One region of the Nocardioides aquaticus genome, then DNA from elsewhere that is predicted to be linked to it. Evidence: predicted binding sites of a transcription regulator. Region 1 holds the regulator's gene; each other region holds the start of a gene.
What was found. The regulator LexA, encoded in region 1, represses DNA repair genes until DNA is damaged. The targets are predictions, from matches to a motif close to TCGAACANNTGTTCGA.
Positions count from the first base shown of each region.

Region 2: a site for LexA is predicted at 3,704-3,719, ahead of ENKNEFLB_RS18350 (HNH endonuclease signature motif containing protein). Genes of this name have one in related genera too.
Region 3: a site for LexA is predicted at 2,027-2,042, ahead of ENKNEFLB_RS14910 (DUF5131 family protein). Genes of this name have one in related genera too.
Region 4: a site for LexA is predicted at 2,561-2,576, ahead of ENKNEFLB_RS07610 (HNH endonuclease signature motif containing protein). Genes of this name have one in related genera too.

Region 1 is NZ_CP075371.1:4,013,780-4,021,116, reverse strand. It holds gene ENKNEFLB_RS19530 (ATP-dependent DNA helicase) at 1-436, shown strand, start outside; gene ENKNEFLB_RS19525 (alkaline phosphatase family protein) at 504-1,823, opposite strand; gene ENKNEFLB_RS19520 (alkaline phosphatase D family protein) at 1,820-3,499, opposite strand; gene ENKNEFLB_RS19515 (MXAN_6640 family putative metalloprotease) at 3,605-5,275, opposite strand; gene lexA (transcriptional repressor LexA) at 5,371-6,084, opposite strand; gene ENKNEFLB_RS19505 (LysM peptidoglycan-binding domain-containing protein) at 6,410-6,742, shown strand; gene ENKNEFLB_RS19500 (hypothetical protein) at 6,888-7,166, opposite strand; gene ENKNEFLB_RS19495 (mismatch-specific DNA-glycosylase) at 7,272-7,337, shown strand, end outside.
Region 2 is NZ_CP075371.1:3,778,330-3,785,666, reverse strand. It holds gene ENKNEFLB_RS18375 (bifunctional diguanylate cyclase/phosphodiesterase) at 1-211, opposite strand, end outside; gene ENKNEFLB_RS18370 (hypothetical protein) at 267-710, opposite strand; gene ENKNEFLB_RS18365 (helix-turn-helix domain-containing protein) at 707-928, opposite strand; gene ENKNEFLB_RS18360 (ester cyclase) at 984-1,511, shown strand; gene ENKNEFLB_RS18355 (exodeoxyribonuclease III) at 1,489-2,268, opposite strand; gene ENKNEFLB_RS18350 (HNH endonuclease signature motif containing protein) at 2,291-3,691, opposite strand; gene ychF (redox-regulated ATPase YchF) at 3,819-4,895, shown strand; gene ENKNEFLB_RS23075 (HPr family phosphocarrier protein) at 5,493-5,852, opposite strand; partial or broken gene dhaM (dihydroxyacetone kinase phosphoryl donor subunit DhaM) at 5,829-6,221, opposite strand; gene dhaL (dihydroxyacetone kinase subunit DhaL) at 6,232-6,870, opposite strand; gene dhaK (dihydroxyacetone kinase subunit DhaK) at 6,874-7,337, opposite strand, start outside.
Region 3 is NZ_CP075371.1:3,070,035-3,077,371, reverse strand. It holds gene ENKNEFLB_RS14920 (HNH endonuclease family protein) at 1-45, shown strand, start outside; gene tcmP (three-Cys-motif partner protein TcmP) at 73-1,224, shown strand; gene ENKNEFLB_RS14910 (DUF5131 family protein) at 1,221-1,973, opposite strand; gene ENKNEFLB_RS14905 (hypothetical protein) at 2,120-3,604, opposite strand; gene ENKNEFLB_RS14900 (hypothetical protein) at 3,594-3,959, opposite strand; gene ENKNEFLB_RS14895 (hypothetical protein) at 4,094-5,044, shown strand; gene ENKNEFLB_RS14890 (hypothetical protein) at 5,074-5,250, opposite strand; gene ENKNEFLB_RS14885 (hypothetical protein) at 5,260-5,490, opposite strand; gene ENKNEFLB_RS14880 (hypothetical protein) at 5,613-6,062, opposite strand; gene ENKNEFLB_RS14875 (thermonuclease family protein) at 6,081-6,605, opposite strand; gene ENKNEFLB_RS14870 (helix-turn-helix domain-containing protein) at 6,688-7,011, opposite strand; gene ENKNEFLB_RS14865 (hypothetical protein) at 7,019-7,337, opposite strand, start outside.
Region 4 is NZ_CP075371.1:1,567,582-1,574,918, forward strand. It holds gene ENKNEFLB_RS22435 (ArsA family ATPase) at 1-5, shown strand, start outside; gene ENKNEFLB_RS07595 (hypothetical protein) at 2-574, shown strand; gene ENKNEFLB_RS07600 (ROK family glucokinase) at 571-1,509, shown strand; gene ENKNEFLB_RS07605 (ROK family protein) at 1,539-2,462, shown strand; gene ENKNEFLB_RS07610 (HNH endonuclease signature motif containing protein) at 2,661-3,935, shown strand; gene ENKNEFLB_RS07615 (hypothetical protein) at 4,160-4,765, opposite strand; partial or broken gene ENKNEFLB_RS23005 (lysophospholipid acyltransferase family protein) at 4,991-5,298, shown strand; gene ENKNEFLB_RS23010 (lysophospholipid acyltransferase family protein) at 5,335-5,673, shown strand; gene macS (MacS family sensor histidine kinase) at 5,679-6,878, shown strand; gene ENKNEFLB_RS07630 (flavin reductase family protein) at 6,875-7,337, shown strand, end outside.

The DNA.
Region 1 (7,337 bases):
CCAGGGCGACGCGCAGCTGCCGGAGCTGGCCAAGCAGTTCGTCGAGGACCCGCACACCTGCCTGTTCGGCACGCTCAGCCTGTGGCAGGGCCTCGACGTCCCGGGCGACACCTGCCAGCTGGTGATCATCGACCGGATCCCGTTCCCGCGCCCCGACGACCCCCTGATGAGCGCGCGGCAGAAGGCGGCCGACAAGGCCGGCGGCAACGGGTTCATGCAGGTCGCGGCCACCCACGCCGCCCTGCTGCTGGCGCAGGGCGCCGGCCGGTTGATCCGCAGCGGGGAGGACCGGGGCGTGGTCGCGGTCCTCGACCCCCGCCTGGCCACCGCCCGCTACGGCTCGTTCCTCAAGGCCAGCCTCCCGCCGATGTGGCCGACCACCGACCCCGCCCTGGTCCGCCAGGCCCTGAAGCGTCTGTCGGCCTCCGCCACCTGACGCCGAGATGACGCTCGCGGACAGCCGAGATGACGCTCGCGGCGCCTCGAGGTGACGCTTGCGGCGCCTACAACCGGCTGCGCCCGTCGTACCCGCCGCGCGGGGCCGGCAGGCCGAGGAACTCCCCGACCGTGGGCGCCACGTCGGCGGTCGTGGCCAGGCCGGGACGCGCGGTCCGCCGCGGTACGGCCGGGTGCCCGCCGCTGAGGAAGAACGGGATCGGCCGGGTCGCCGGGTGCCCGTGGTTGCCCGGGATCGGGTTGCTGGTGACCGGGTCCGGGTCGGAGAAGCGCCACCCGGCGCGGCAGTACACGACCACGTCGCCGGCCTCCGGGCCGAGCCGCAGCGACCGCGTGCGGCGGTCGAGCGCCTCGAGCACGCCCTCGGTGCCCTGGGCGATCGCGCGCATCCGGCGTACGGCCCGCTCCCGCTGCCGGTCGGGGCCGAGCCAGTAGAGGAGGTCGGCGCCGCCGTTGTCGCCGATCGCCACCCTCCCGGCCAGGAACGGGTCGGCCTCGATCGGCGCGGTCAGGCTGATCACGCGGTCCGGGGTGGAGTAGTCCATCGAGTGGTCGGCGAGCACCACCAGCAGGCTGTCCTCCCACCGGCCGGTCTCCTTGAGCAGATCGACGAAACCGCCCACGAGCCGGTCGGTGTTCAGCAGCGCGGTGCGCCGCAGCACCTCGAGGCCACTGGGCCCGGTGAGGTCGCTGTGCGCGAACCGGTCGACGTCGCCGAGGTTGACGAACATCAGGTGCGGGTCGTGCGCGGTCACCATCTCGCGCGCCGCGGCCATCGTGAACTCGTCGGGGGCGTACTCCGCGACCGGGATGACCGGCCCCGGCTCCCAGCGGTAGGTCGCCCGGGTGCCGAAGATCCCGTAGAGGTACTCCTTGCTGAGCACCGTCGCGGTCCGCAGCCCGCGGCGGTCGAGCCGCTCCAGGATGGTCGGTCCCCGCAGGTCGCGCGGCCGGTCCAGGGTGCGGACCTCGCCGAGCGCCCGGTCGTAGACGGAGTTCGCCGGCACACCGGTCCGGTCGGGGCGTCGCCCGGTCATCATCATCGTGTGGTTCGGGATGGTCTCCATCACCGGAAGCGACGTCGCGCGGCCGTACCGCAGACCGGCGTCGCGCAGCGACCGCAGGTTCGGTGTCAGCCCGCTGTCGATCTCCTCGGGTCGGCACCCGTCGACGACCACGACGTAGGCCCGCTTGCGCGTCCGGCGACGGGGCGCGGCGGCCGCAGTCCCGGCCGCGGCCGAGAAGACCAGGCCGGCCCCGCCGGCGGCGCCGAGCAGCGTCCGCCGACCGGCGTACGCCTCCGCGAGGCCGGCGAGGCGCGAATCGGTCGGTGTGCTGCGGGGTCCGCCACAGCCGTGCCCGGTCACCGCACGGGCCCGTCGGCCCGCTGGACGGTCCCGCTGCTGGCGCGGGTCAGCCAGGAGGCGGAGTGGGTGATCGTGGTGCCGGCCTCGCGGCGGTCGCCGAGCACGATCCAGTCCATCTGCGCGCGGGCCGGGGTGATGTCGAGGACCGAGAAGCCGTGCCGGTCGAAGTCGAGATACTTGATGTGCGGGTTCGCGGCCTGGATGGCGGCCTCGACGCCGGCGCTGGAGCCCTCGGGTCCGCCGGTGATGTCGTCGAGGTTGTTGGAGGTCACCGAGGAGCAGACGAACTCGACGCCGACCGTGCCCGAGAGCGGGTAGGTGCCCTTCTCGAACGGCAGCTCGGCGGCCCACGCGGAGTGGATGTCACCGGTGACGAACAGCGCGTCGTCGATGTTGCGGTCGCGCAGCAGGTCGAAGACCTGGCGGCGGTCGGCGGTGTAGCCGTCCCACTGGTCGACGTTGATCGGGACGCCCTCGTCGGGCGCCAGGCCGGTCACCTCGGTGACGGCCCGGGCCTTGGCCGCGGGCAGGGCGCCGAGCGTCACCGGCGCGATCATCACCGGGTTCCCGATGACCTTCCACTGCGAGGCGCGCCGGCGCAGCGAGTCGAGCAGCCAGGCCAGCTGGCGCTTGCCCGTGATCGTGCGGGCCGGGTCGGAGATGGCCTGCGGGTCCGAGCTCTGCTCGGAGCGGTAGGTGCGCAGGTCGAGCATGCTGATCTCGGCGAGCGTGCCCCAGGTCAGGCGGCGGTAGAGCCGGGCGCCGTCGCCGAGGGCGGCGGTGCCGTCCATCCGTACCGGCATCCACTCGTCGTAGGCGCGGTGCGCGCGGGCGCGGCGGGACCGGAAGTCGCCCTCGGTGTCGGGCTGGTGGTTCTCGGCGCCGCGCCGCCACGCGTCGTTGGTGGTCTCGTGGTCGTCCCAGGTGACGATCCAGGGGCAGCGCGCGTGCGCGGCCTGCAGGTCGGGGTCGGTCTTGTACTGCGCGTGCCGCCGTCGGTAGTCCTCCAGCGAGACCATCTCGCGCGGCGGGTCGTGCGGGCGGACGTCGACGTTCGCGTTGCCGTAGCCGTACTCGCCGGGGGCGTACTCGTAGAGGTAGTCGCCCAGGCAGAGCACCGCGTCGAGGTCGTCGCGCGCCGCGATCCCGCGGTAGGCCGCGAACATGCCGGCCTGCCAGTTCGCGCAGGACACCACGCCCAGGCGCAGGCGGCGTACGGCGGCCCGCGCGCGCGGGGCGGTGCGCAGCCGCCCGACCGGGCTGCGGCGGCCGTCGAGGACGAAGCGGTAGTGGTACCACCGGTCGGCCTCGAGCCCGTCGACGTCGACCTTGACCGTGTGGTCGCGCGACGGCCCCGTGACGACGCTGCCCCGGCGCACGATCCGCCGGAAGTCGGCGTCCCGGGCGACCTCCCACCGCACGGTCACGCGGGGCCCCTGGCCGGAGCCGGGGGTCGAGGCCGGCGTCGGGGTGACCCGGGTCCAGATCACGACCCGGCGGGGGAGGGGGTCGCCGGAGGCGACACCGTGGGCGAAGGTGCGCCGGTCGGCGCGGCGACGCGCGGCATCGGGGGCGGCGAGCGCCCCGGGGGCCGGGGCGCCGGGGGCGAGGGCGGCGGTGCCGAGGGCGCCGGCGGCGCCGGTCCTCAGGACGGTACGACGGGTCGGGGTGGTCACAGCCTGATCCAACGTCACGCCGGCCCCGGGGTCACCGCCCCGGACGAAGCCGCTGGCCAGTGTTCACCTTCCGGCCACGTCGGGCGCGCGGGGAGGGGCCCCGGGTCAGCGGGCGCGGGCGGTGGCGCGGAGGACGGCGGGCTGACGGTCGTCGCGGGCGTACCCCTGGCAGGAGACCGAACCGAGGCTGAAGCAGTCACGGATGCGCGTGCTGGCGTTGACCAGGTGCACCTCGACGGCCTGGACCCGGCGGGTGGAGAACGGCGTCCGCACCGAGGCCTTGCCGTTGCGGTCCAGCGCGACCCGGCTGGTCTTCGCGGTGCCGTCCGGTGCGACCACGGAGATCCGCAGCTCGGAGCCGCGCCTCGGCGCCGCCAGGTCGGCCTTGACGCGCAGCACCCAGCGGTTGGACTTCAGGCCGCCCCCGGGCTCGAGGCGCACCGTCGAGCCCGTGAGGTGCCCGAGGCGTCGGGTCGAGGAGTACGCCGTGCGGCGCAGGGTCAGCTCGCGCTGGTCGGCCACGGGGCTGCGCGGGTAGGCGTTGGCGTTGCCCTCCTCGTAGCGCTGGCGCGAGAAGCGGTTCGCCGCGACGTAGTCGGCGAACTGGGCCCGCACCGAGGTGCCGCGCGCCTTGAGGACTCGCTGGAGGGCGGCCAGCGAGTAGGTCTCGTCGGGGTTGAGGAAGTCGGCCTCCTCCCACACGTCGCGCGCCAGGGTGGGCAGCCCGCCCTGCTTGGCCGGGAACCTCTCGGTCAGGAAGCGCCAGAACGACCACGCGCCGTAGACCTCCTGGCCACCCCGGTCGAGGTCCATCGGCCGGGCGGGCCTGCCCATCGGGCCGTACCGCAGGTAGGAGACGTTGTCGTCGACGCCGTCGAAGGTCTCGTCCTCGACCCAGGTGGCGGTGCCCTCCATCAGCCAAGGGTCCTCGAAGAGGTCGTAGGCGAACTGGACGGCGTGGAAGTACTCGTGGGCGACGGTGACGTCCAGGTTCTGCTGGGGCGTGTTCCGGGGGTACTGCTGGCGGACGTAGTCGTTGTCGAGCACGCAGTAGGCCCAGGTGCTGAACCGCGCCGAACCACCGTCGTACGGGCCCTCGGGGTCGGAGGTGCAGTAGCCGTAGATGGCCTTGTCGCCGATGTCGGCGAGGTAGATGTCGGTCTTGGCGTTCCCGCCGTCGTTGCGCGCCCGGCCGTCCCTCCTGGGAGCGCGGTAGCCCGCGGCGACGTAGGTGTCGTGGACCCCGGCCACCGAGGTGAGCACCCGCCGGGCGAAGCGCGGCGTGGCGGCGTCGGCGGTCGAGTCGACCCGGTGGACGCACACGTCGGCGTTGCAGGTCGGGGCGGCCTCGCGGACCCGGTAGCGCACGCCGAAGGGCGAGCCGTTGCCGTCGGTGGGACGCGCCAGGTAGGCGTCGGCCGTGGCGCGGTCCTGCCGGGACAGGTCGCCGCGCGCCGCGAGCAGGTCGCGCAGCGCCAGGGTGACGTCCCGCTCGTCGGCCACCGGGGGCCCGGGCTCGGTCTCGCCGGGGTCCGCGGCCGGCCCGCCGACGCCGTCGGCGAAGAGCTCCTGGACCTCCTCCAGCGTCTCCTCGGGCAGCGGGGGACGCTCGCCCAGCACGACGTCGGGCAGCACCGGGACCGAGTCCGGAACGGAGCCCGGGACCGAGCCGGGGCCCGGGTCGGGATCGGCCGCGGCCGGCACCGCGGTGAGCGGGGCCAGGAGCAGCACGCTCAGCACACCCCCGAGCAGGGCGGTGGTGGCAGGACGACGCATGGGGGGCTCCCGGGGGTGGGCGGTGCGGGCAACCCGCAGCGTACGTGCCGCCCCCGACATCCCCGGGACCGCTCACCCGACCCCGGGGACGGGTCCTACAGGCTGCGCAGGACGGCGGTGACCTTGCCCAGGATCGTGGCGTGGGTGCCGTCGATGGGGGAGTAGGCGGCGTTGTGCGGCATCAGCCACACCTGGCCGTCCTTGCGCTGGAAGGTCTTGACCGTGGCCTCGCCGTCGATCATGGCGGCGACGATGTCGCCGTTCTCGGCGGTCGGCTGCTGGCGGATGACCACGAAGTCGCCGTTGCAGATGGCGGCGTCGATCATCGACTCGCCGCTGACCTCGAGCAGGAAGAGCTGACCGTCGCCGACGATGCGGCGCGGCAGCGGGAAGATCTCCTCGATCCGCTCCTCGGCCAGGATCGGGCCACCGGCGGCGATCCGGCCGACGACCGGCACGTTGGCGGCCTGCGGGACGACGTCGCCGACGCCCGTCTCGTCGATGCTGGACTCCTCGCCGCTGCCCAGCGAGCGGCGCGAGGCCATGTGCTCGGGCAGGAACACCTCGAGGGCGCGCGGGCGGTTGGGGTCGCGCTTGAGGTAGCCCTTCTCCTGCAGCACGCGCAGCTGGTGGGAGACGCTCGAGGTGCTGGTGAGGCCGACGGCCTCACCGATCTCGCGCATGCTCGGCGGGTAGCCGCGTGCCTCGAGGCACTCCTTGATGTGCGTGAGGACGCGCTGCTGGCGCGGCGTCAGCCCGGTGGCGTCCGCCGGGCCGTCGGGCAGCTCGCTGACGTTCTTCTTGGGCATGCGGGTGCACCTCTCCGGGGTCGGTGTGACAGGAGTGACGCTAGACCGTCGGGCACCCCCACTTCAAACACCTGTTCGAACCCGCGTGTCGCGGGTGACCGGCCAAGGCTGTCGAACAAATGATCGAGCGGGGTCTTGCGCTCGTTCGAACAGGTGATCTACTGTCGCTCAGGTGTTCGATCGAACGTCTGATCGACCGGGCCCGACCGCCTCGTCACCGAGGGCTGTCGGCGCCGGCCTCTAGACATTGGTTCGTCCACCACCGACCCCGGTGGTCAGCACCGCATCCGGCACCGCTGACCGCCCCCTTCCCCAGGAGGTCACCATGAGCGCCACCCTGCAGTCTGCCCGCCCCACCACCACCGTGCGTCTGACGCGTCGGGGCCGGCTGGCCGTGCTCCTCCTCGCACTGGTCGTCCTGCTCGCCGCCGGCCTCCTGCTGGCGCAGGCCTCGATGGCCGACGGCGAGGACACCCCCGACCCGACCCGCGTCGTCGTGGTCGCCCCGGGCGAGACGCTGTGGGGCCTGGCCCAGGAGACGGTGGCCGCGACCGGTGAGGGCGACGCCGCCTCGGTCGTCACCGACATCCAGGAGCTGAACGACCTCGACTCCGGCGTGCTGCAGGCCGGTCAGGAGCTGCGCGTCCCGCTCGGGTGACGTGTCGGCCACCACGCCGGCGCATCGACCCGCGCCGCTGGTGGGCTAGAGGCTCGTCGACGACTCGACCCCGTCGACGAGCAGGGGAACGCTGAGGGGCGGGGTGGCCACGGCCGCCCCGCCCCTCACGCATCTGCCAGTCGTGTCAGCGCACGCGGCGCCCGACGTACCCCTCGCTCGTCGCGACCGTGTCGACGTCGTTCGCGTGCCCCACGGAGGGAGCCGCCGGCGGGGTCGCCAGCAGCCGCAGGATCCGCGCGACCAGCATCAGCCCGGCGAACAGGCACGCCACCGCACCCAGCGACGCGAGCCCGAGGAACCACCACGCCTCGCCCCGTCCGCCGCGCGCCTCGGACCCGAAGTCGATGGCCGCGAAGACCAGGTAGCCCCACGCCACGACGAGCAGCGTGACCCCCAGTGACAACCCCAGGAGGGTCGGTGAGACTCGTCGCTGGGGCCGGGGACCTCGTCGCGACCCGGCTCGCTTTCCGCCCATGGGGGTCATTGTGTAGGACGAGAGGGTGGGGGCGTGGAGGAGTTGCCCGACATCGTCGGTCCGGATCCCGCCGTGGTCTTCTGTGGCCAGGCCGGTCAG
Region 2 (7,337 bases), 240 kb from region 1:
CGTCGAGCAGGGGGACCGAGAGCGCGTCCGGTCCGTGCGTGTCCGCCGTAGCGGGCTCGATGGTGACGGTGGCCTCCACCGCGTCGGCCGCCCACTGCACCAGGCGCCGGTCGATCTCGTCCTCGGCCCAGGGCATCGCGGTCGCGGCATCGAGCAGGACGTGGATGACGTCCCGCCCGACCGGGTCGGGACCAATGGACGTGCGGGGCATGGGGACGAGGGTAGGGGTCGCGGCGCGCCGGACGCCCGCCGCGCCCGGGACGGGCTCAGGCATCGGTCACGAAGGCGACCAGGGTGCGGGTGAGCCAGTCGGCGTACGCCTCGCGGGTCCAGCCCCGCTGGAGGACCAGGAGGTCGTAGACCTCGACGGAGAGACAGGTCCACAGCACGTCCCGCACCTCCTCGACGCCGGCGCCTGCCCGGAGCCGGCCGGTGTCGACGAGGTGGCGGGCCACCCCTGTCGTCCCGGCGAGCCGCTCGGCCTGGACGGTCCGCCACAGCTCCTCGACCGCGGGGTCCGCGGCGGCTCCGTCCCGGAGCGCGAGCTGCAGCCGCGCCGCCCTGCCGGCGCGCTCCGCAGCGCCCTCGGCGTAGAGCCTGATCTTGGCCCGGAGGTCGGGCTCGTCCCGGATCCGCTGCACCTCGGGCCTGTCGGCGACGGGTACGGGGTCGTCGTCACCGGCGATGGCCACGTCGAAGACCGCTTTCACGACGCCGGCCTTCGACCCGAACCCCTTGTAGACGCTCTCGGGGAGACGCCGGCGCGGCGGGCCACCTCGGCGATCGTGGTCGCCGCCAACCCGCGTTCCTCGAGGAGGTCGCGCGCGGAGTCGACGACGGCCCGCCGGTTCGCGCGGGCCGACTCGCGGCGGCTGCTCGCGTCGTACGCGCGGGGCGTCGGCCCCCGGCCCTTGACGTCCTCGTCCACGTCACCCATCCTCAATTCATTACATTGTCACTGTATCGAAAGAATTGGTGCGCCGATGGCCCCCACCTCCGAGACGCACCGCAGGGTCGCGCTGCGCAGCATCGCGATCATGGCTCACGGTGACCGGGCCGACTTCGACGAGGTGGTGGCGGCCGGCGCCGTCAACCACGAGGCCGCCACCGAGCCGCCGGACTGCAGGGTGGGTGGGCCGGCGGGGTTCCACGCGACGGCGCGGTGGCTCCGCTCTGCCTTCGCAGACATCGAGCACCGCGTCGAGCACGTCGTCGTCGAGGGGGACCTCGTCGTGGTCGACACGACCATGCGAGGCCGCCACGTCGGCCCGTTCGTGCTCTTCGACGCGCGAGGCGAGGTGGACCGCGCCTGGGCGCCCACGGGCAGGACCTTCGCGGTGCGGCAGAGTCACTGGCTGCGAGTCGCGGACGGGGCGGTCACCGAGCACTGGGCGGTCCGTGACGACCTCGGGCAGAGCCTCCAGCTGGGCTGGGTCCCGCCGACCCCGGCCTACCTGCTCCGCTGCGTCCTCGCGAAGCGGAGGGCCGTCAGTCCTGCAGGTCGACGATGACCGGGGCGTGGTCGGAGGCGCCCTTGCCGGCGCGCTCGTCACGGTCGACGGCGGCGCCGGTCACCCGGGCCGCCAGCGGGGGCGAGCCCAGCAGGAAGTCGATGCGCATGCCGCGGTTGCGCTCGAAGCGCTGCCGGTAGTAGTCCCAGTAGGTGTAGAGCTCGGGTCCCGGGGTGTACGGGCGGGCCAGGTCGGTCCACCCGTCGGTCAGGAACGCCTCGAACGCGGCCCGCTCGGGCCGTGTCACGTGGGTGCTGGTGGCGAACGCGGCGATGTCGAAGACGTCCTCGTCCTGCGGGGCGATGTTCCAGTCGCCGACCAGGGCGGTCGGGGTGTCACGCCACGACCCGGCCGCGTCGTGCAGGCGGGCCAGCCAGTCCAGCTTGTAGTGGTAGTGCGGGTCGTCGACCTTGCGCCCGTTGGGCACGTAGAGCGACCAGACCCGCACCCCGCCGCAGGTCGCCCCCAGGGCGCGCGCCTCCGCGGCCGGCGGGTCGCCGAAGGCGGGCATCTCGGGGAAGCCCACCTCGACGTCGTCGAGGCCGACCCGTGAGATCACGGCCACGCCGTTCCACTGGTTCGTGCCGGCCACGGCGACCTCGTAGCCGAGGGCCTGCAGCCCCATCAGCGGCAGCTGGTCCTCGCGGCCCTTGGTCTCCTGCAGGGCCAGCACGTCGACGTCGTGCCGGGCCAGGAAGGCCTCGACGCGGTCGATGCGGGAGCGCAGGGAGTTCACGTTCCAGGTGGCGAGTCGCACGGGCCAGAGCCTAGGGCGTGCCTCAACGGGCACGGGGATCCACGCGGTGCGTGCCGTGGTGGGGGTCGGTCCAGGTGTAGGTGCCGTCGCGCTCGCGGCGGTAGGACCAGGCCCGGGCGGTCTTGACCCGGTGGTGGCGCCGGCAGAGGGGGGCGAGGGCCTCGGGGCAGGTCTGACCGGGTGGCCCACCCTTCTCGGGAGGCACGTACGGCGTGACGTGGTCGAGGTCGCAGTCGCGGGAGTCGACCGTGCACCACGGGAACACGCAGTGGCGGTCGCGCAGCACGACCAGCTCGCGCAGCTGCGGCGACGGGTCGTGGGCGTCGGTGACCAGGTCCGGCCGGTCGCTGCTGGTGGCAGTGAGGTCCAGGATCCCGACGACCGTCACGACGCTGTGCTGGAGCCAGGGCCCGAGCCGCGCCAGGGTCAGCGCGCCCAGACGCTCGACGGCGGCGACCTGCTCGGCGGGCGGGCGCGGGTCGTCCGGGTCGGGCGCGAGGTGGACGTAGACGCGGGCCTCGCGGCGCCGGGTCCGGGCCGGGGGTGTCGTCGTCACGGGTGCGGCCGGGTCACCGGTCTGGACCGTGCCGCGGACCAGGTCGGTGATCCTGCCCAGGGCGCGGGCCCGGCGGACCCCGAGGTCCTCGGCCGCGGTGGTGGCGGGACCGGCGGCCCCGGGAGCCCCTAGAGCCTCGGAAGCCAGGTCGGCCGCGACGTCGCCGACCAGCTCGTAGAACCGGTTCAGGTCGTCGGTGTCGCCGTGCGCCTCCAGCCAGGAGGAGCCGTCGTAGGTCCCGCCGGGGCCGACCTCGGGACCGACCCGGACGTCCCACCCGCGCCGGGCCAGCTCCTCGCGCGCGGCCTGCGCGGCGGGGTCGTGCTCGGCGGCTGCCTGGCCCACCGCGCGGTCGATCAGCACGGCGCCGATGCGGTGCAGCCGCGGCGAGACGGCCTGGTCGACGGCCGCAGCCGCGGCGGCGTTGAGCCCGTGGGTGGCCTGGGCGAGCCGGCGGGCCCGCCAGGCCGGGACCTCCAGCGACTCGACCCGGGCCCACGCCAGCGGCAGCCGGTGCACGAGGTCCTGCACGTCGTGCATCACCTGCAGGGCGGCGGAGGTCGACATCGAGAACGCGGTGCCGAGCGGTTCGGCGCTGAAAGGCTCGAGAGCCGGGCAGCCGTCCCCGCCCACGGCCTCGTCGGGGTCCAGCCGCCACCGTTCCGCCGGGTCGCCGCCGCTCGGCGCACCGGTGTCGGGGTCGGCGGCGACCACCCGCCGGCGGCACCAGTGCGCGGTCAGCCGGAGACGTCGACGCTCGGCCTCGCGGCTCGCCACCTCGGACTCCTCTGCCAGGTCCAGCAGCCAGTCGTCGTCGAGGTCGGCCAGCACGGCGGGGAACCCGGCGCGGTCGGTCTCGATCTCCATGACGCCATGCTATCGAACATGCGTTCGAATGGCAACGGACTGAGGAGGTCGGTGGACGACCGGCCCGCGGGCGTACCGGCGGGAGACGATTCGGGGTGGGCGGCGTACCGCCGTAGAGTTCCCGCCCGTGGCACTCACCATCGGTATCGTCGGTCTTCCCAACGCGGGCAAATCGACCCTCTTCAACGCCCTGACCAAGAACGACGTCCTCGCGGCGAACTACCCGTTCGCGACGATCGAGCCGAACGTCGGTGTCGTGGCCGTGCCCGACGCGCGGCTGCCGCAGCTCGCGGAGGTCTTCGGCTCCGCGAAGGTCCTGCCGGCGACGGTGGAGTTCGTCGACATCGCCGGGATCGTGGCCGGCGCGTCGCAGGGGGAGGGGCTGGGCAACAAGTTCCTCGCCCACATCCGCGAGTCCTCGGCGATCTGCCAGGTGACCCGCGTCTTCCGTGACGAGGACGTCACCCACGTCGACGGCAAGGTCGACCCGGGCAGCGACATCTCGACCATCCAGACCGAGCTGATCCTGGCCGACCTGCAGACGCTGGAGAAGGCGCTGCCGCGGATGGAGAAGGAGGCCAAGGGCAAGAAGGAGCTCGGACCCCTCGTCGCCGTCGCGCAGGAGGCGGTCGGCCACCTCGAGCGGGGCACGCCGGTGATCGACACCGACCTCGACGTCGCGCTCCTGCGCGAGCTGTCCCTGCTGACCGCCAAGCCGTTCATCTACGTCTTCAACTGCGACGGCGACGAGCTCGCCGACGAGGACCTCAAGCAGCAGATGCGCGACCTGGTCGCCCCGGCCGAGGCGATCTTCCTCGACGCCAAGTTCGAGGCGGAGCTGGTCGAGCTCGGCGACGAGGACGAGGCTCGCGAGATGCTCGCCGAGATGGGCGTCGACGAGCCCGGTCTCGACGTGCTCGCCCGGGTCGGCTTCGACACCCTCGGCCTGCAGACCTACCTGACCGCGGGGCCCAAGGAGTCGCGGGCCTGGACGATCCGGCGCAACGCCACCGCCCCGGAGGCCGCCGGCGTGATCCACACCGACTTCCAGAAGGGCTTCATCAAGGCCGAGATCGTCTCCTTCGACGACCTGATGGCCGCCGGGTCCATGGCCAAGGCCAAGGAGGCCGGGAAGGTCCGCATGGAGGGCAAGGACTACGTGATGGCCGACGGTGACGTGGTGGAGTTCCGCTTCAACGTCTAGCGCCCCGCTGACCGGCGCCGGATCCGCGTCTGTCGGGGACGTGCATGCTGCCATGGGCTGCGTTCAGCGGGCGGTTCGTTGACTGTCGATATAGCGGAGGACGACCTCAGTCATATGAGAACTGAGGCGCCGCTCCTCGCTCCCATCTTCCGCTCGGACGGTCAGGCGCGCCTGCCGCACGACATCGACGTCATGGTGCTCGGGGAGCCGGACGTCGACGCGGTCTACGAGGCGTGCGCGCGAGTCGAGGCCGCGGTGCACCGTCCCGTGAATCCGACGATCCTCACCCTGCGGAGTTTGCGGCGGCGTCCGGGTTCCTGGACCACGTCCGTAGCGGGCCGGCGGTCGCCGTGATCGGGGAGCTGCCGTGGCGCTGACTCCGCTCTCGCGCATCCAGCAGGCGACGGTCGTCGCGCTGTCCTCGACGAGCCGCCCGCGGACAAGGCTGCGCGAGAGCTCGACCGACTGCGACGCGCTCGCAACCAGGACCGCTACGAGGCGAAGCCGGTGGGGGCCGCGGCACGACTGAAAGCACCGTCTCAGTCCGCTTCGTCGCAGCCCGTGACGCGCGTGGCACGGGTGTGCGGGCCGGACCGGTCACGTGTCCCCGTCGGGGAGCTCCCCGAACCCCTCCTCGACCAGGGTGCGGGCGGTGTCGACCGCCCGCTGCGCGTCGGGCCCGGTGGCCGAGACCGTGATCGCGGTGCCCTGGCCGGTGCCGAGCGTCAGCAGCTCCAGCGAGCTGGCACCGTCGGCCTCCCTCCCATTCGCGGCGACCGCGACCTCCGCGTCGAGCCGGCCGAGCGCCGCGGCGAGCTGGGCCGCCGGACGGGCGTGCAGACCGCCGGGGTTGACCAGCGTGAGCGTGACCGACGTGTCCGGCGGTCCGGTGCTGCCGTGCTCGTCGGACGGTCCCGCCGCCGCGGGCTCGCCGAGAGCGCTCCGCTTGGGCTCCAGCGCGGACTCCGCCTCCCGCGCCACGGTGGCGAGGTCCGCACCGCCCGCGGCGCGGACGACGGCGGCGACCAGGCCCTCGACCAGCGGTGCCGGGCTCAACCGCACCTCCACCCCGTCCAGGTCGGCGAGCTCGATCGCGAGCTCGGCGCTCATCACCGCGGAGCCGAGGTCCATCAGCACGAGCACGCCGTCGGGGCTCGAGGCGTCCGCCAACGCCTCCGCCACCGCGGTGGCGTCGGTGCCGAGCCCGCCGTCGACACCGGCGGCGACGGCCACCGTCGGGCCGCCGTGCGGGGTCATCTGGGTCGCCAGCTCCACCACCGCGTCGGCGAGGGCACGGCTGTGGGAGACGACCACGAGGCCGATCACCGCGAGCCCGTCACCCGACGGCGTCGGCGAGCGCCTCAACCAGCATCGTGGCCGAGGCTGCGCCCGGGTCGGTGTGCCCCTTGCTGCGCTCACCCAGGTAGCTCGCCCGACCCTTGCGCGCCTCCAGCCCGGTCGTGGCCTCGCGCCCCGTCGCCGCCGCCTCGGCCGCGGCCCGGAGGCCGGTCGCGAGGTCGGCGCCGTTCGCCACCGCGTCGGCGAGGGCCTCGACCGCCGGTGCCAGGGCGTCGACCATGGTCTTGTCGCCCAGCTCCGCCTTGCCCCGGGCCGCCAGGCCCTCGACCCCCGCGCGGAGCATCCCGAGGACCGCCCCGGCGTCGAGGGTGGAGGCGTCACCCGCGGCACCGGCGGCCCGGAGGAAGAAGGTGCCGTAGAGCGGGCCGCTGGCACCGCCCACCGTGCTGACCAGCTTCATCCCGACGGCCTTGAGCAGGCCCGCTGCGGTGTCCGGGGCGTCGTCGGCTGCCACGACCGCCATCACCGCGTCCATCCCCCGGGTGAGGTTCGTGCCGTGGTCGGCGTCACCGATGGCAGCGTCCAGCTCGGTGAGGTGGTCGCGATGCTCGTGGACGGAGTCGCGGAAGGCGGCCAACCAGGCCACGAGCTGCTCGTGCGTGAGGGAGTCGGCCATCCCTCAGGCCCCCCACCGCAGGCCGGGGGTGCTCACCGGGGCGTCCCACAGGCGCAGCACCTCCTCGTCGGCGGCCAGCAGGGTGAGCGAGGCGCCGGCCATGTCGAGGGAGGTGATGTAGTTGCCGACCAGGCATCGGGCGACCTCCACACCGGCGCTCTCGAGCAGGCTGGTCACCTCGCCGTACATCAGGTAGAGCTCGATGAGCGGGGTGCCCCCCATGCCGTTGAGCAGGGCGATGGTGGGGCCGGCGGTGAAGTCGTGGTCGGCGAGCACCGGGTCGACCAGCTGTCGGGCGATCTGGGACGCACCGGTCAGCGGCTCGCGGTGGCGTCCGGGCTCACCGTGGATGCCGACACCGACCTCGATCTCGTCGTCGGGGAGGTCGAAGGTCGGCCTGCCCGCGGACGGCACCGTGCAGCTGGTCAGCGCGATCCCCATCGAACGACCCCCGTCGCTCACCCGCT
Region 3 (7,337 bases), 940 kb from region 1:
ACAATGCTCTGCGTGACCCACAACCGCGCCAAGGGCAACCGGTAGTCCGGTGGCAGGGAATCCGAGGTAGCGATGCCCACGGGGACAGACGGAGGGCTGCTCGACAGCCCCAAGCCGCAGTCGGTCTACAAGCACGGCATCCTCGAGCAGTACGTCATCCGGTTTGCGACGATGACGGCCAGCAAGCTGAACCCCAAGCGGGCGGTGCTCTTCGACGGATTCGCCGGGCGCGGGCGCTTCGACACCGGTGAAGCGGGCTCCGCCGAGCACATGATGATCGCCGCACAGAAGGTCAAGGCGACGACCCAGATCGATCTGCTCCTAGTGGAGAAGGCCCGCGAGGACTACGCGAGCCTGGACAAGGTCGCCGATGAGTACCGCGCCCGCGGCATCACAATCGCGAGCCACAACGGGGACTGCGGCAACCATCTCGACGACGCGCTGCAGCTCGCCGCCGGGGCGAGCCTGTTCGTCTTCCTCGACCCATGCGGTGCCGTGCTGCCGATGGACTCGATCGAGGGCGTCCTCCGCAAGCGCGGCGCGTGGCCGCGGACCGAGGTGCTGCTCAACTTCAGCGCCGACCTGATCCGGCGTGCCGGAGGCCAGCTGAAGAAGGGTCAGCTCGACCTCGGCGGCGTCGCCAAGGCGGACGCCGTGTGCGGCGGCGAGTGGTGGCGGGACGTCGCCGTCCAGGCACACAAGGCCTCTGGCGGACAGGATTGGGAGTCAGCGGCCGAAGCCGTCGCCATCGAATACGCCCGACGTCTCACCGACGGCACCAAGTACGGGTTCGTCGTCGCGCCGGTACGCCGGCAGGTCCACCACCAGCCCGTCTACTACCTGACGTTCCTCACCCAGGACCCCCACGGTTTCTGGGTGTTTGGCGTCGCCGCCGCCAAGGCACGCGAGAAGTGGATCGACTTCCTCGGCCCGGACCCGGACGAGCGCGAGGGCATGCTGTGGGACACCGTGGCCGACCAGCTCGAACGAGAACACGTCAAGGCGATCGAGCACGTCACCGACAACCTACGCCGCCTGACCGCTGACGGGCAGCCGAAGGCGGTGGTCCAGCACGTCCAGGGCGTCTACGGCGACCTCTACGGCGAGGCCAAGGAAACCGCGTTCACAGCGGCGCTCCGCGCACTGGTGAAGGCGGGCGAGGTCGAGTTCGTGACAAAGGGCACGAAGCCCCACCAGCACGTCATCCGCAAGGCCGCGGGCTAGCCCAGCGCTGCAGCCAGCTGCGGCATGTCGTCCCAGGTCCGCCCGTCGAGCTCGCGACCGTTCGCCTTCGGCGTCCGGCCGCCCCACTGCTTGAAGAAGAACGCCACGCCGGCCTCGACGCACTGGTCGCGGATGTCCTCCACCCACGCGGGGTCCATCGGGCGCGCACGGGGCCCGGACTCGCCGCCGGCGATGACCCAGTCGATGCCGTCGAGCTTCAGCCCGGGAAGCGCCGTCAGTAGCGGCTCGCACGACAGGAACCGCGTCGCAGCAGGGACGGCTCGCAGATGGTCGATGCGGTCGACGACGTCGTACGACTCCACCGAGACGCCCATCCAGAGGTTCTTCGGCCAGTCGAGCTTGTCAGCGATCCTCGCCGTGCGGTGCGCGCGCTTGGTCAGCACCTGGTAGGTGTGCTGCGGGGTCTCGCGGATCACGTCGAACACGTCGCGGATGAAGTCGAGCGGCACCTTGGCGTGGAACAGGTCGCTCATCGAATTTACGAACACGACCTTCGGTGTGCGCCAGCGGTACGGCTCGGTCAGGGCCCGTGGGTGGGCCGTCACCCCGAAGCCGGGCCCCGATGTCCTGGGGTCGCCGTCGTTCTGGTACTTCTCCGCGCCCATGGCCTTGAGGCGCTTCGCGAGCGCCAGCGCGTAGCAGTTGTCGCAGCCGGCCGCGACCCGGTCGCAGCCGGTGACGGGGTTCCAGGTGACCTCGGTCCATTCGATCGCGCTGTTCGTGGCCACGTCATCACCCTCTCATCTCGGTGAGCGTATCGGGAGCCGCTCGAGCCGCGAGGCCGAACCGCCGTACGACCCACCTGCCACTTCCGTCACAGCTTCCCGGTGCTCGTGGCGGTCATCATGCCGCCCTGCACCGACAGACCCCACACCTACGCTGGACCCCAGAAAGGAGCCGCCCCGTCTACCCGAACCGACAGGCGACGTTCCTCCCCCAGACCATGCAGCGCCGCGACCGCGGAAGCGGCGATCGCGGCAGCACTGGTGGCGCTACTGGCTGCGCGCATTGCCTCCGAGACTGGTGCCGGGACAGGGACTAGTCGTTTGGCGAGGATGTCGGCGGGGGAGACCCAGACGACGTCGCGGTCGAGTGCCGGCGCCGTTGCCAGGCCGGCCTCGACGTCGTTGTGCGCCCGGCGGGACAGGGCCCGGGCCGGCCCGATGAGGTCGGGTGCGTCGGCCTTCTCGGCGAGGACGATCGCGAGCTCGGCCCCGGCCTCGATCGCGCGAAGCGTTGCGGGCACGGCTTGGGGGAGCCCTGGGCGTCCGGCGATGACCTCGGGGCTGGCCAGGGTGGTCTTGTCGTGGGTGATCTGGCGGTACGCGGCGCGGACCTCCTCGGCCGCGCGGGCCAGCGGCTCCTCGAGGCGGGCTCCTGGGGGAGCGAGGTCGCCCCAGCGGCTGGCCAGGTTGCTCCAGGACCGACCTGCTTCGGCGATGGCGGGGACCAGGCGCTCGGAGCGCTCGAGCACGCCTGCGGTCGCGGCCGCGTCGACGAGGAGCATGCTCGCGCCGGCGATCAGCCCCTGGGTGCGGGTGATCAGCAGGATGTTGGACGGTTCGAGGTCCCGGGCCAGTGCGCGGTGGGTCTGGATGTCCCAGTTGGCCAGTGCTTGCGCCAGCCGGCCGGGGTCGTCTGCGGGTCGCATCGCTTCGCCGGCGAGGGCTTGGGTGAACCGGTCGGTCAGGTATCTGCGGGCGGTGTTCTCGCAGGCGGACATCCGGTCGATCCAGACACCGGTGGGCGTTATCGCGTAGGGGGAGTGGTGCTGTGCCAGGTGGATCCGTCGGCCGGCGCCGCGGGCGTCGTTGACGCGGTCGCGGCCATGCTCGTGGAGCGCGACGTTGACGGCGTGGGCGGTGATGTAGAGCCCGTGCATGATCCGGGTGCGTGCTGCCTCGAGGTCGCGGTGGACGTGGGGTTGCTCGTGGGGGATCTCGGCGCCGTAGCGGCGGACCAGTGAGGCGGCGTTGAGGAAGGTCTGGGTCATCTGGTCGATGCGGGGACTGGTCGGGCCTTGCCCTGGCCAGGCCGTGCGGCCGGAGAGGCTGGTCTCGATGGTGGCGGCCTGGGCGGAGAGGCTGGTGATGGGCCGGTCGCGCTCGTCGACGCCAGGTCGTCGACCGGGCAGGGATGCCCACAGGTCCTCGGCGGCCGCGACCATCGTCGGCCAACTGCGCAGCAGCGTGCCGGCGGCGTCTCCGTCGACGTCCATCAGCAGCTGGCGCGCCAGGTAGTCGACGTCGAAGAGCATCTCGCCGACGCTGCGCATGTCACGCGAGGTCATCGGGATCTGGTCGACGTCGAAGAGCTCCTCGTCGATGTCGGCGTACGCCAGCCGCGGGTCAGTAGCCAAGGCCGCGGGCTTCCCGGATGAGGTCGCACAGGTCGACGACCAGTTGGGAACCGTGCACCAGGTCGGGCCGGTGAAGCGGCAGGGGACGGGTCAGCTCCTCGGCCTCGGTGAGCAGCTGCAGGGGCGTGCGCTCCTCGAGCTCCGCGTCCTCGTCGACTTCGGGCAGCTCGTAGTCGTCGGGGAGCAGGGCGCTGGCCTGGGAGTGCGCGAGATAGACGCCGAGGCCGAGGTCGTGCAGCGGCGAGTCGGCGGCGGACCGGTCGGCGTCGCTCCACACCTGGGTGGCGGCCTGGTGCAGCAGGAGGGCGATCGAGCCGAGGCGGTCCCAAGTGCCGTCAGCGTTGAGGGTGTCCACGGGTGTTCCTTTCGGTCGGAGGTCGGTCTGGCCCATGAACCCACGTCCCGGTTGGTCCTCGCTCCGCTGAGCGGCGGGCTGTGGATAACTCGGGGTCGTGTCGGCGGCTGGGCACAAACTGGTCTCGTTCGCCTATGTCGTACGGCGGTCGCCGGACGATCACCGCGAGCAAAGTCAAGAGATGCACTAGTGCTGACAGATGGAGGAGGGTCGTGATGATGAGGTTCCCGATGACCGTGCTGAGGGTGGTGACGCTGGCGCCGGCGCTGCTGGTGAGCTTTGTCCTCACCGTGGTGGTGTGCGCCCTGCTCCCGCCGGCCCTTGGCCTGGTGGCGTTCCTGGTTGCAGCCGGCCTGCTCGTTGCGCTGGCGCTCGGCCAGTTCGAGGTGCCGGCGATCGCGACGCTGACCCGGTCGCGTCCCGCGACCGCAGCTGAGCTCCAGGTGATGGCGCCCGTGCTCGCCGAGCTGGGTGGCCGCGACGTCGGCGTCGACGCCGTGTTCGTGCGCCGCCGCCAGGGTCCGAGCACCCCGGTGGCTGTGGCGATCGCGGATCGCGCCGTCGTGGTCACCCCCGGACTGGTCGCCGCCAGATACCGCGGGGGAGTGACCGCTGCGGAAGCGGCCGCCGCGATGGCTCATGCCGTCGGCCGGCGGCGAGCGATCCGGCCACGGCTGGAACTCGCTGCGCTCGCCGCGACGACGCCGTGGCGGCTGGTGGTCGCGACGTTCCGTGGCGTGGGTCGAGCCTTCGCCTGGCTTCCGTTCATGCGGCTGGCGTGGACGCTGCGGGGTTTCGTCGGGGTGATCTGCATCGTGCAGTCGGTCGCTGAGGGCCGGGCCGCTCCGGGGATCCTGGGCGGCGCGGTGATCGCCCTGACCTACCTGGTGCCGGCGGCCAACCGGCGGATCGAGGCCTGGTTGGAGGCCGCGGCCGACCAGCTGGTGGTCTCCCTCGGCCTGGGCTCCGTGCTGGCTGGTCTGCTCCGGCGTCATGGGCATCCGATGACGCTGGAGCGGCTGCAGCGCCTGGAGACAGCCATCGAGCAGCAGCCGCGACCGCAGCTGCACCTGGTGCACGGCTGAGGAGCTCTCTCTGCTACAGGGTCCGCGGGCTACTCGTCGTCCTGGAAGCCGGACGTTGAGTGGTGCACGCAGCCGCGGCCGTTCCCCTTGTGCGGCTTGTGGTTCATGCACGGCAGCGGCCCCAGCTTGTGGGAGCAGTCGACCCAGCGGACCGTCGTGCGGCCGGCGATTCGGCTGGCGTCCGCTGATGCGAGTGCGGTAGTCATCGCGACCTCCTAGCGGCGCGGGCCGCGGCGGCGGCCGAGCTGAGGCCGCTGATAGGCGGCCGTGTCGGTGTGGTCGTGCTGACGGCCGGATCGGTGGACCTGCGCGATCTCGGCGTCGGGGAAGGGGCCGGTGTCGGCGGCCGCGGCCTGGGCGGCGGCCTCCTCGGTGGCCCTGATCTCCTCGGCGCGCTGACGGGCATCTTCCTCGAGCGCGACTTCCTCGCGAGCGGCGTCACTCATGTGAATTCCCATGGATCCCATGGACCGGCACCGGCTGCGCCAGTCCTCCTTGGTCTCCTAAGTGCGGACCAGAGGTGGGAGCGATCACCTCGACTGAGCCGTGTTGTCCGCCCCGGGCGCTCTCAGACCGGCTGTGCCAGCAACGTGGCTCCCAGCAGCTGCGCGGTGCGCTCGAGGACGACCAACGATCCGTTCTCACCGGGGCGGTCGCAGCACGGGTGGGTCTCGAATCCCTCCTCGACGACGATCCGATGCAGCGGGCCAGCACACACGCGGCAGCGGCGCCGGGTGTGCTCGGGGCAGCGGTCGCGGGCCAACGCGCAAAGCAGGCACTTGGCGGGCGCGCGACCGGACACCTGGTGTGCGCGGTCCCAGTCGCGCCGCTGGCCCAGCAGCGCGGCGGTCCGTTGCCACAGCGCTTGCTCGAGGTGCGCCGGAGCCGGTCGGCCGAGCGCCTGCTCGACCGCGGCCTTGAGCAGCTTCTCACCGCAGCCGAGGACGCGTTCGTCGACGCCACGGGCGTAGCACCATCGGGCCAGCGTCTTCGCGGCCGTCGTCAGCTGCTCGTCCACGACCTGCCTCCCTGGCTCTCAGCAGTTGCCCCACAGGCCGCGCTCAGCGCCCTGGGCATCGTCGGTGGCCGTGGAGTACGACGCCTCGCGCGCGAGCACCTGGTCGGCTTCGTAGCGGCGGGCGGCGCCGCTGGCCAGGAGCTCGCGAGCTACGTCGGCGTCGTCGTGCTCGACGTAGCGCAGCAGCCGGTCGTACCGGTCGCGGTTGGGCAGGGCGATGTCGGTGACCAGCTCGACCGTGCTACCGACCGGCGCGAGTCGCTCGAGCAAACCGGTGGCCTCCTCGGCATAGCACTCGGCCGGCTCCGGCGGGTGGTCAACTTCGGGGGCGTCGATCCCGAGCAGCCGGACTCGACCGAGCTGGCGGCCACCAAGGGTCTCGACGCGGATGGTGTCGCCGTCGACGACCGCGGTCACGCGCACCTGGCTGGTCTTGCCATCGGCTGGTTCGGGGACTGGCCGGGCTCCAGGCAGGGCGGCCTTGATCCCGCCGGCGGTCAGCGTGAGGAGCGCGGCCGCGGCCAGGCCGATCAGGGCCTTCACAGGGCGACCCTCAACTGCGGACGCGGGCCGGCAACAGGGACCGCATGCTGCTGTACGCGCAGCCCGGGGGAGCGGTAGCCGCTCATGAAGACCTGCTCGTCGCCGTCGAGCCGAACGGCGCCTGCCGGCTGCTCGGGGAGATCCCCGCGATCTTCGCGGCCAGATCCCGCAGCGGCGGGGTCTTCTCGATGCGCCGGGTCGCCTGCAGCACCGTGGTGTGGTCGCGGTCGAAGTACCGGGCGATCGTGGGCAGGCTGTGGCCGTGCAGGCGGGCGGCGGTCATGGCCACCGCCCGGGCGTCCGCGGACACCCCGCTCCGGTCGGCACTTAGGAGGACCTCGGGCGTGGTGTTGGAGGCCGCGGCGGCCGCTACCACGGCGTGGCGGCCGCCCTGATCGAGGTCCATAGCTCCCCTACCGACCCGGGGACCTGGGCGCCGGGAGTGAGGCGCTCGTGATCGGGTCCCGGCTCTGTTCGGACATCCGCCGGCGGGCGTTGTCGGTGATCTCGCTGGCGATGCTGGCCGACTCCCGGGCGCTGGCCGCGGCGCGGTCGACGACATTGCCGAGCAGGCGCACGTCCTCGTCGGCGCGGCCGAGCTCCTTGCCGGCGATCGCGGTGCTTCGCTCGAGGCTGACCGGCTCCAGCAGGCCCAGGGCAGTGACGTCCCGGCTTGCCAGGTGCGCGGTCTCGACGTGCTTGGCAGCCAGCTGGGCGACCGGCTTGGCCAGG
Region 4 (7,337 bases), 2.1 Mb from region 1:
GGTGAGCGCGGGACGGGCGGACGGACCCGACGGGCCGTACGGGGAGCCGTACGAGGAGGTCGGGTCGGTCGGCGAGGAGGCGGCGAAGCTGTTCGACGCCTTCTCCGAGATGTTCACCACCGGCCGGACCGAGCAGGCGCCGGGTCCGCAGCAGGGCCCGCAGCAGGGCCCGCAAGAGGGTGCCGGACGGGGCCGGTGGAGCGGGGACGGGCTGGCCGCGCTGGCTGCCGACGCGATGGGTGCCCTGCGCGACGCCGACCTGCACGTCGCGACGGGCGGTGAGGACTGCCGGATCTGCCCGGTCTGCCGCGCGATCCACGCCGTCCGGGAGACCACGCCGGAGGTCCGCTCGCACCTGGTGACGGCGGCCCGGTCGCTGCTGGCCGCGGGCACCGCCCTCGTGGACCAGCTCGACCAGCCCACCGACCCGGAGGCGTCCCCGCCGCCGCGCCCCGCACGCCCGCCCCGGCCACCCGGCCCGGGGGTGGAGCGGATCGACCTCGACCAGCACGACGAGCACGACGATGAGCACGATGAGCACGGGGCCCCCGGGTCCCAGGAGGAGCACCGGTGAGCCTGACCTGCGGCATCGACGTCGGCGGGACCAAGATCGCGGGCGCCGTGGTGGCCGAGGACGGCACCGTCCTGGAGCACCGCCGGGTGGTGTCCCCGGCCGAGGACCCCGAGGCGATCGAGGACGCCATCGTCGGCCTGGTGGCCGACCTCGGCTCACGGCACGCGCTGACCGGGGTCGGGGTCGGCGCCGCCGGCTACATCGACTCCGGGCGCTCGGTGGTCATGTTCGCGCCCAACATCGCCTGGCGCGACCGCGCGCTCCGTGAGGACCTCCAGGAGCGCACGCACCTGCCGGTGGTGGTCGAGAACGACGCCAACGCCGCGGCCTGGGGCGAGTTCGCGTTCGGTGCGGGGAGCGCCTTCGACGACCTCCTGCTGGTCACCGTCGGCACCGGCGTGGGCGGGGGCGTCGTCGTCGACGGCGAGCTCTACCGCGGCGCCTCGGGCGTGGCGGCCGAGATCGGGCACATGCGGGTGGTGCCGGACGGGCTGCCCTGCGGCTGCGGTCGGCACGGCTGCCTCGAGCAGTACGCCTCCGGCCGCGCGCTGCTGCGCCAGACCCGCGAGGCCGCGGCGACCGACCCCGGCGCGGCCGTGCTCGTCGCCGCCGCGGGCGGGGACGCCGAGGCCATCACCGGTCTGGCGATCACCGCCGCGGCCCGGGACGGCGACCCGTTCGCGCTGCGCTGCCTGGCCGGGCTCGGCCGCTGGCTCGGCGAGGGCATCGCGTCGATCTGCGCCGTCCTCGACCCCGGGGTCGTGGTGATCGGCGGTGGCGTCAGCGAGGCCGGCGACCTGCTGCTCGACCCGACCCGCGCCGCCTTCGCCGACCAGGTCATCGGCACCGGCTACCGCCCGCTGCCGCAGATCGTGCAGGCCACCCTCGGCAACGACGCCGGCGTCATCGGCGCCGCCGACCTGGCCCGGCGCTGACCCCGGTGGCGGCCGCGGTGGCGGCCCCGGTGACGGCCGACCCGGGCCGGGGGCTCGTCGTCGGCATCGACGTCGGCGGCACCAAGGTGCTCGGGGTCGAGACCGACGACCACGGGCGGGTCGTGCGGACCGCTCGCACGGCGACCCCGGGGCGTACCGCCACCCCGGGCGAGATCGAGGACGCCCTGTCCCGGGTCCTGGACGAGGTCGCCGACGGGCGACCCGTTGCCGCGGTCGGCGTCTCGGCGGCGGCGCTGGTCGGGCCGGACGGCGTGGTCCGCTTCGCCACCCACCTGCCCTGGCGCGAGCAGCCGGTGCACGCCCAGCTGGAGCAGCGCTGGCAGGTGCCGGTCGCACTCGAGAACGACGCGAGCTGCGCCCTGCTGGCCGAGCAGGCCCACGGCGCCGCCCGCGGCGTCGACGACGTCGTGATGATCACCGTCGGCACCGGTATCGGCGGTGCGATCAGCATCGGTGGCCGGCTGGTCCGAGGGCGCCAGGGCATGGCCGGCGAGCTCGGTCACCAGCAGGTCGTGCCGCAGGGCCTGCCGTGCGAGTGCGGGTTGCGCGGCTGCTGGGAGCAGTACGCCAGCGGCAACGCGCTGGTGCGGCTGGTCGCCCACACCCGGCCCGACCTGACCGCGGGCCCCGACGTCACCGCGGCCGCCCGCGCCGGGGACGGCTCGGCGCGCCAGGCGTTCGCCTCGGTGGGGGAGTGGCTCGGCGTCGGCACCGCCTCGTTGATCGCCGTGCTCGACCCTGCGCTGGTCCTGGTCGGCGGCGGGGTCTCGGAGGTCGGGGACCTCCTCCTCGGCCCCGCCCGGGTCGCGATGCGCCGCGCCCTCTACGCCGGCGACCACCGCGAGGTGCCGCCGATGGTGCAGGCCACGATGGGCCCCCACGCCGGCGCGATCGGCGCCGCCTGGCTGGCGACGGGACTCGACCGGCGGTAGGCGGCGCTCGGCTCCGGTGGTCGAGGAGCGAGCGCAGCGCCTCGGTGGTCGAGGGGCGAGCGCAGCGAGCGTCTCGAGACCGTCACTAAATCCTGTTAACGAACCTTTGATCGAATGTATCCGTGCTGGGCGGGCATAACCACCCCTGACCTGTGGAAACACCCCAGGACTGTCGGTGGCGAGTGCTTGGATTGATCCATGGCCACCACCAAGGACACCACCACCGCACACCCCGTGCCGGCCGGTGTCCGCGCCCTGTCGGCGAGCGTGACGGCGTTGGCGGAGCGGCCCCTGTTCGCGTTGGATGCCGCCACCACCCGCGACACCATCCAGTCGCTGGCGGTGCTGGAAGCCAAGGTCGCCTCCTTCAAGCTCGCCGTCCTGGCCCACGCTGAGGAGGTCCAGGTCGGCGCTGACACCGGGTGCACCTCCACCGGGGTGTGGGCAGCGAACGCCACCCGGTCGCAGAAGAACGTGTCCGCTGCCCAGGTCAGGCTCGCGACCGCACTCGAGACCCGGTGGACGAAGGTCCGTGACGCGCTCGCGGCCGGTGTCATGAATCCCGACCAGGTCCGCGTGGTCGTGAACGCGTTGGAGGACCTCCCCGACGACCTCGACGCGGGGTTGGTGACACAAGCCGAGGAGGCCCTGGTCGGGTACGCGGTCGAGTTCGATCCCGCCGAGCTGAGGCAGCTGGGGGCGCACATCCCGACCCTGATCGCACCGCAGGTCGGTGAGGAGATCGACCGCAAGAGGCTCGAAGCCGCTGAGGCGAAGGCCGCGCAGAAACGCCGGTTCACGCTGTCGTTCGACGGCCACGGCACCGCGCACGGGCGGTTCACGATCCCCGAAGTCCAAGGGCAGATGCTGCAGAAGCTCCTCCACGGGTTCGCTGCCCCCGGCCACGTGAACTGCACCCCCGACGCTGAGTCCGGGCAGAAACGGGAATGGGTCAAGGGCCGCCCGTCGGCGCAGAAGCTGGGTGAGGCGTTCTGCGAGCTCATCGAGAACTACCCCCGCACAAACGCCCCGAAGCTGGGGCGCACCGACGGCACGTTCATCACGACCACCACCTTCGACCTCCTCACCACCGCATTGGGGACCGCGACGCTCGATGACGGGACCCCGATGACCGCCGCCCAGGCGATGCGCCTGGCGTGCGAGGCACGGATCATCCCCGTCGTCCTCGGCGGCAACGGCGAGGTCCTGCACCAGGGCCGGGCCCGACGCCGGTTCACCGCAGCCCAGACCTACGCCCTGCACGCCCGCGACAAGCACTGCACCGCGAAGGGCTGTGACTGGCCGCCGGGTCTGTGTCACGCCCACCACGACACGTTGTTCTCCGAAGGCGGCCTGACTGACATCGAGGACGGACGCCTGCTCTGCCCCCACCACCACGCCCGGGCCCACGACCCGGCCTACGACATGAAGGTCCACGCCGACAACGAGGTCACCTTCCACCGGCGGACCTAGGCCGACCCAGCTCGGTCGATGGGTGATCTGCACTCACCAGGTGCACGGGGATCACCCATCGACCTGCGGGGGATGGCCTCGAGACGCTCGCTGCGCTCGCCCCTCGACCACCGTGGTTCGGCGCTCGTTCCTCGACCCCCGACCACCGGCGTACCCGGCTGTCCGGAACCGTCACCTCGAGGCGCCGCGAGCGTCATCTCGGCTGTCCGCGAGCGTCATCTCGGCTAGACGCGGGCGCCGTCGTCGTACGGGTCCCGCGGCTCGCGCGGCATCTTCCAGACCAGGTAGACGAACCCGGCGATGAACGCGGCGACCAGTGCCAGCGTGACGACGGTCGGCAGCGCCAGCCCGAGCAGCAGCGAGACCAGCAGCACGGCGGGGGCACCGATCACGCCGGCCCAGGCCGCGCGGCGGTCCGCGGTGGTCGGCGGCACCGGCGGCGGGGCGGGCGGCACGAAGGGGGCGTCCGGGGCCTTGGCCAGGTCGGCGTCGGGGTCGCCGGGTCGGGGCGGCGGGTCGCCACCCTCGCCGGCGCGGGGGGCCGGGCGGTCGAAAGGCTCGAAGAGGCGTCGCAGCCGGGCCGGGTCGGTGCCCGCCGGGTGCTGCTCGGAGCCCGGGGGCCGGGGCGGGCCGGGCTCGTCGAGCGTGGCGCGTTCGCCGAAGTTGGCCACGATCGAGGCCCACGCGGCGTCGTCGTCGGCCGGGGGTCCGGGCGGGGCGGGGTCGGCGTCCGGGCCGATGCTCGTGCCGTCCACCGTGCCGTCCACCGGGTCGTTCGCGTCGGTGGGCTCCTCCGGAGCCGGTCCGGGGTCCTGCGTACCGCCAGCCACGGTGCGAGGCTACGCGACCCACGGGCGGAGCAAGTCCGGGCCCGCTCCGCACCGGTGCCCCGGGCGTCCTCCAGGGACTAGGGTGAGCCCGCTGGACGCCGGACCGGGCCGACGCCGCGCAGACGAGGGAGAGGTGTCGGCTTGTTCTACTGGTTCCTGAAGTGGATCGCGATCGGGCCGCTGCTCCGCATCGTCTTCCGGCCGCAGTCCCACGGCCTCGAGCACGTGCCGACCGAGGGTGCGGCCATCCTGGCCAGCAACCACCTGTCGTACGCCGACTGGCTCTTCATGCCCAACGCCCTGCCGCGGCGGGTCAGCTTCGTGGCCAAGGCGGAGTACTTCACCGGCCGCGGGGTCAAGGGCTGGCTCCAGAAGACCTTCTTCTCGGGGGCCGGCCAGATCCCGATCGACCGCGGCGGCCGGGACGCCGCCGAGGGCGCGATGCTCTCCGCGAGGAGGGTGCTGGAGCGGGGGAGCTGTTCGGGATCTACCCCGAGGGCACCCGCTCGCACGACGGCCGCCTTTACCGCGGCAAGACCGGCGTCGCGCGACTCACGCTGGAGGCCGGCGTGCCGGTGATCCCGGTGGCGGTCGTCGGCACCGACACCGTCGCGCCCCCGGGCAAGAAGTTCGGCGCGATCACCCGCCCGGTCGTCCGCTTCGGCGCCCCGCTGGACTTCTCCCGCTACGCCGGGATGGAGAACGACCGCTACATCCTGCGCTCGATCACCGACGAGATCATGTACGAGATCATGCGCCTGTCCGGGCAGGAGTACGTCGACCAGTACGCCGCCCGCGCCAAGGAGCTCGCCAAGGAGCAGACCAAGGAGCTGGCGAAGGAGCAGGGCCGGGCCAAGGACCGCGCCGGCTCGGCCGACGTCGCCTCCGGGCAGCGCAAGGCGTCCTGACGCCGATGGCCGCCACCCGGGCCGCCGGGGCCGTCGCGGTCGAGGGCCGGCTGCTGCGGGCGCTGGCCGGGCTCCGGCTCGTCGTGCTGCTCAACGCCTGGGGCGTGGGCCTGTGGACCCTCGACGGCGCCGCACGGCCCGCCGGCGTGGTCGCCTGCCTGGTGCTGATGACGGTGTGGACGGGCGTCGCGACCTGGGGGTACGCCTCCCCGGCCCGCCGGGGACCGGTCCTGCTCGGTCTGGACCTGGCGGTCGCCCTCGGGGTCCTGCTGGCCGGGCCGTGGGTCAAGGGCCCTGACTTCGCCGCCACCGTGCCGGGCTTCTGGATCATGGCCGTGCTGTTCGCCTGGGCGATCCACCTGCGTACCGCGGGCGGGCTGGTCGCCGGGGTCGTGCTGGCCGGGGTCGACCTGGCGCTGCGGCCGGACGTGACCCTGACCGTCTACGGCAACGCGTTCCTGCTGGTCGTCGGCGGTCCCGTCGTCGGCTACCTCACCGGGTCCCTGCAGCAGATGGCCGACGAGCGCGACCGGGCCGAGCGGGCGGCGGCGACGGCCGCGGAGCGCGCCCGACTGGCGCGTGCGGTGCACGACGGGACACTGCAGGTGCTGGCGCTGGTGCAGCGGCGGGCCGGCGAGCTCGGCCCGCACGCCACCGACCTGGGCCGGCTGGCCGGTGAGCAGGAGCGCGGGCTGCGTCGCCTGATCCGGGCGCAGGACGCGGTCGCGGCGGGCGGCTCGCCCGGTGCGGGCGGCGACGGGAGCCCGTACGGCCCGTACGGCCCGGACGGGTCGGCCCTGGCTCCCGGGGAGCCGGTCGACGTGGCCGCCCTGCTGGCCTCGCTCGGCGCCCGCCCGGGGGTCGAGGTGGTCCTGCCGGGCGGGGTGGTCCCGGCCCCGCCGGTGACGGCCCACGAGCTGGTCGCGGCCGTGGTGGCCTGCCTCGACAACGTCGCCCGCCACGTCGGCGACGACGCCCGGGCCTGGGTGCTGCTCGAGGACCTCGGCGACGAGGTGGCGGTGTCGGTGCGCGACGAGGGCCCCGGCATCGCCGAGGGGCGCCTCGACGACGCCGCCGCGCAGGGCCGCCTCGGTGTGCGGGAGTCGGTGTGCGGCAGGGTGGCCGACCTGGGGGGCACCGCCACCCTGGACACCGGCCGCCACGGCACGACGTGGCGCCTCGCCGTACCCCGGGAGCACGCGTGACCATCCACACCACCCACCCCTTCGCCGCCGACCCCGACCCCGTACGCCGGCTGCGCGGCCGGCTGGCCTCGGGCGTCACCCTGCTGACCAGCGGCGCCGGCGCCAGCCGGGCGGGGCTGACCGTCACCTCGGTCGTCGTCGCCCACGGCGAGCCGGCCCGGGTGCTCGCCCTGGTCGATCCCGACTCCGACCTCGCCGACACCGTCGCCGAGGTCGGCACCGCCGTGCTCCAGCTGCTCGGCTGGGAGGACCGCGACCTGGCCGAGGCCTTCGCCGGCGCCGCCCCCGCGCCCGGCGGGCTGTTCCGGCAGGCGACCTTCGAGGACACCGCCTGGGGCCCGCGGCTGGCCGGCGACCGCACCTGGGCCGGGCTCCGGCTGGAGTCGACCGACGAGGTCGGGTGGTCGCGCCAGCTGCGGCTGGTCGTGGAGGAGGTTGTGGCCGGGGACGCCGGCCCGG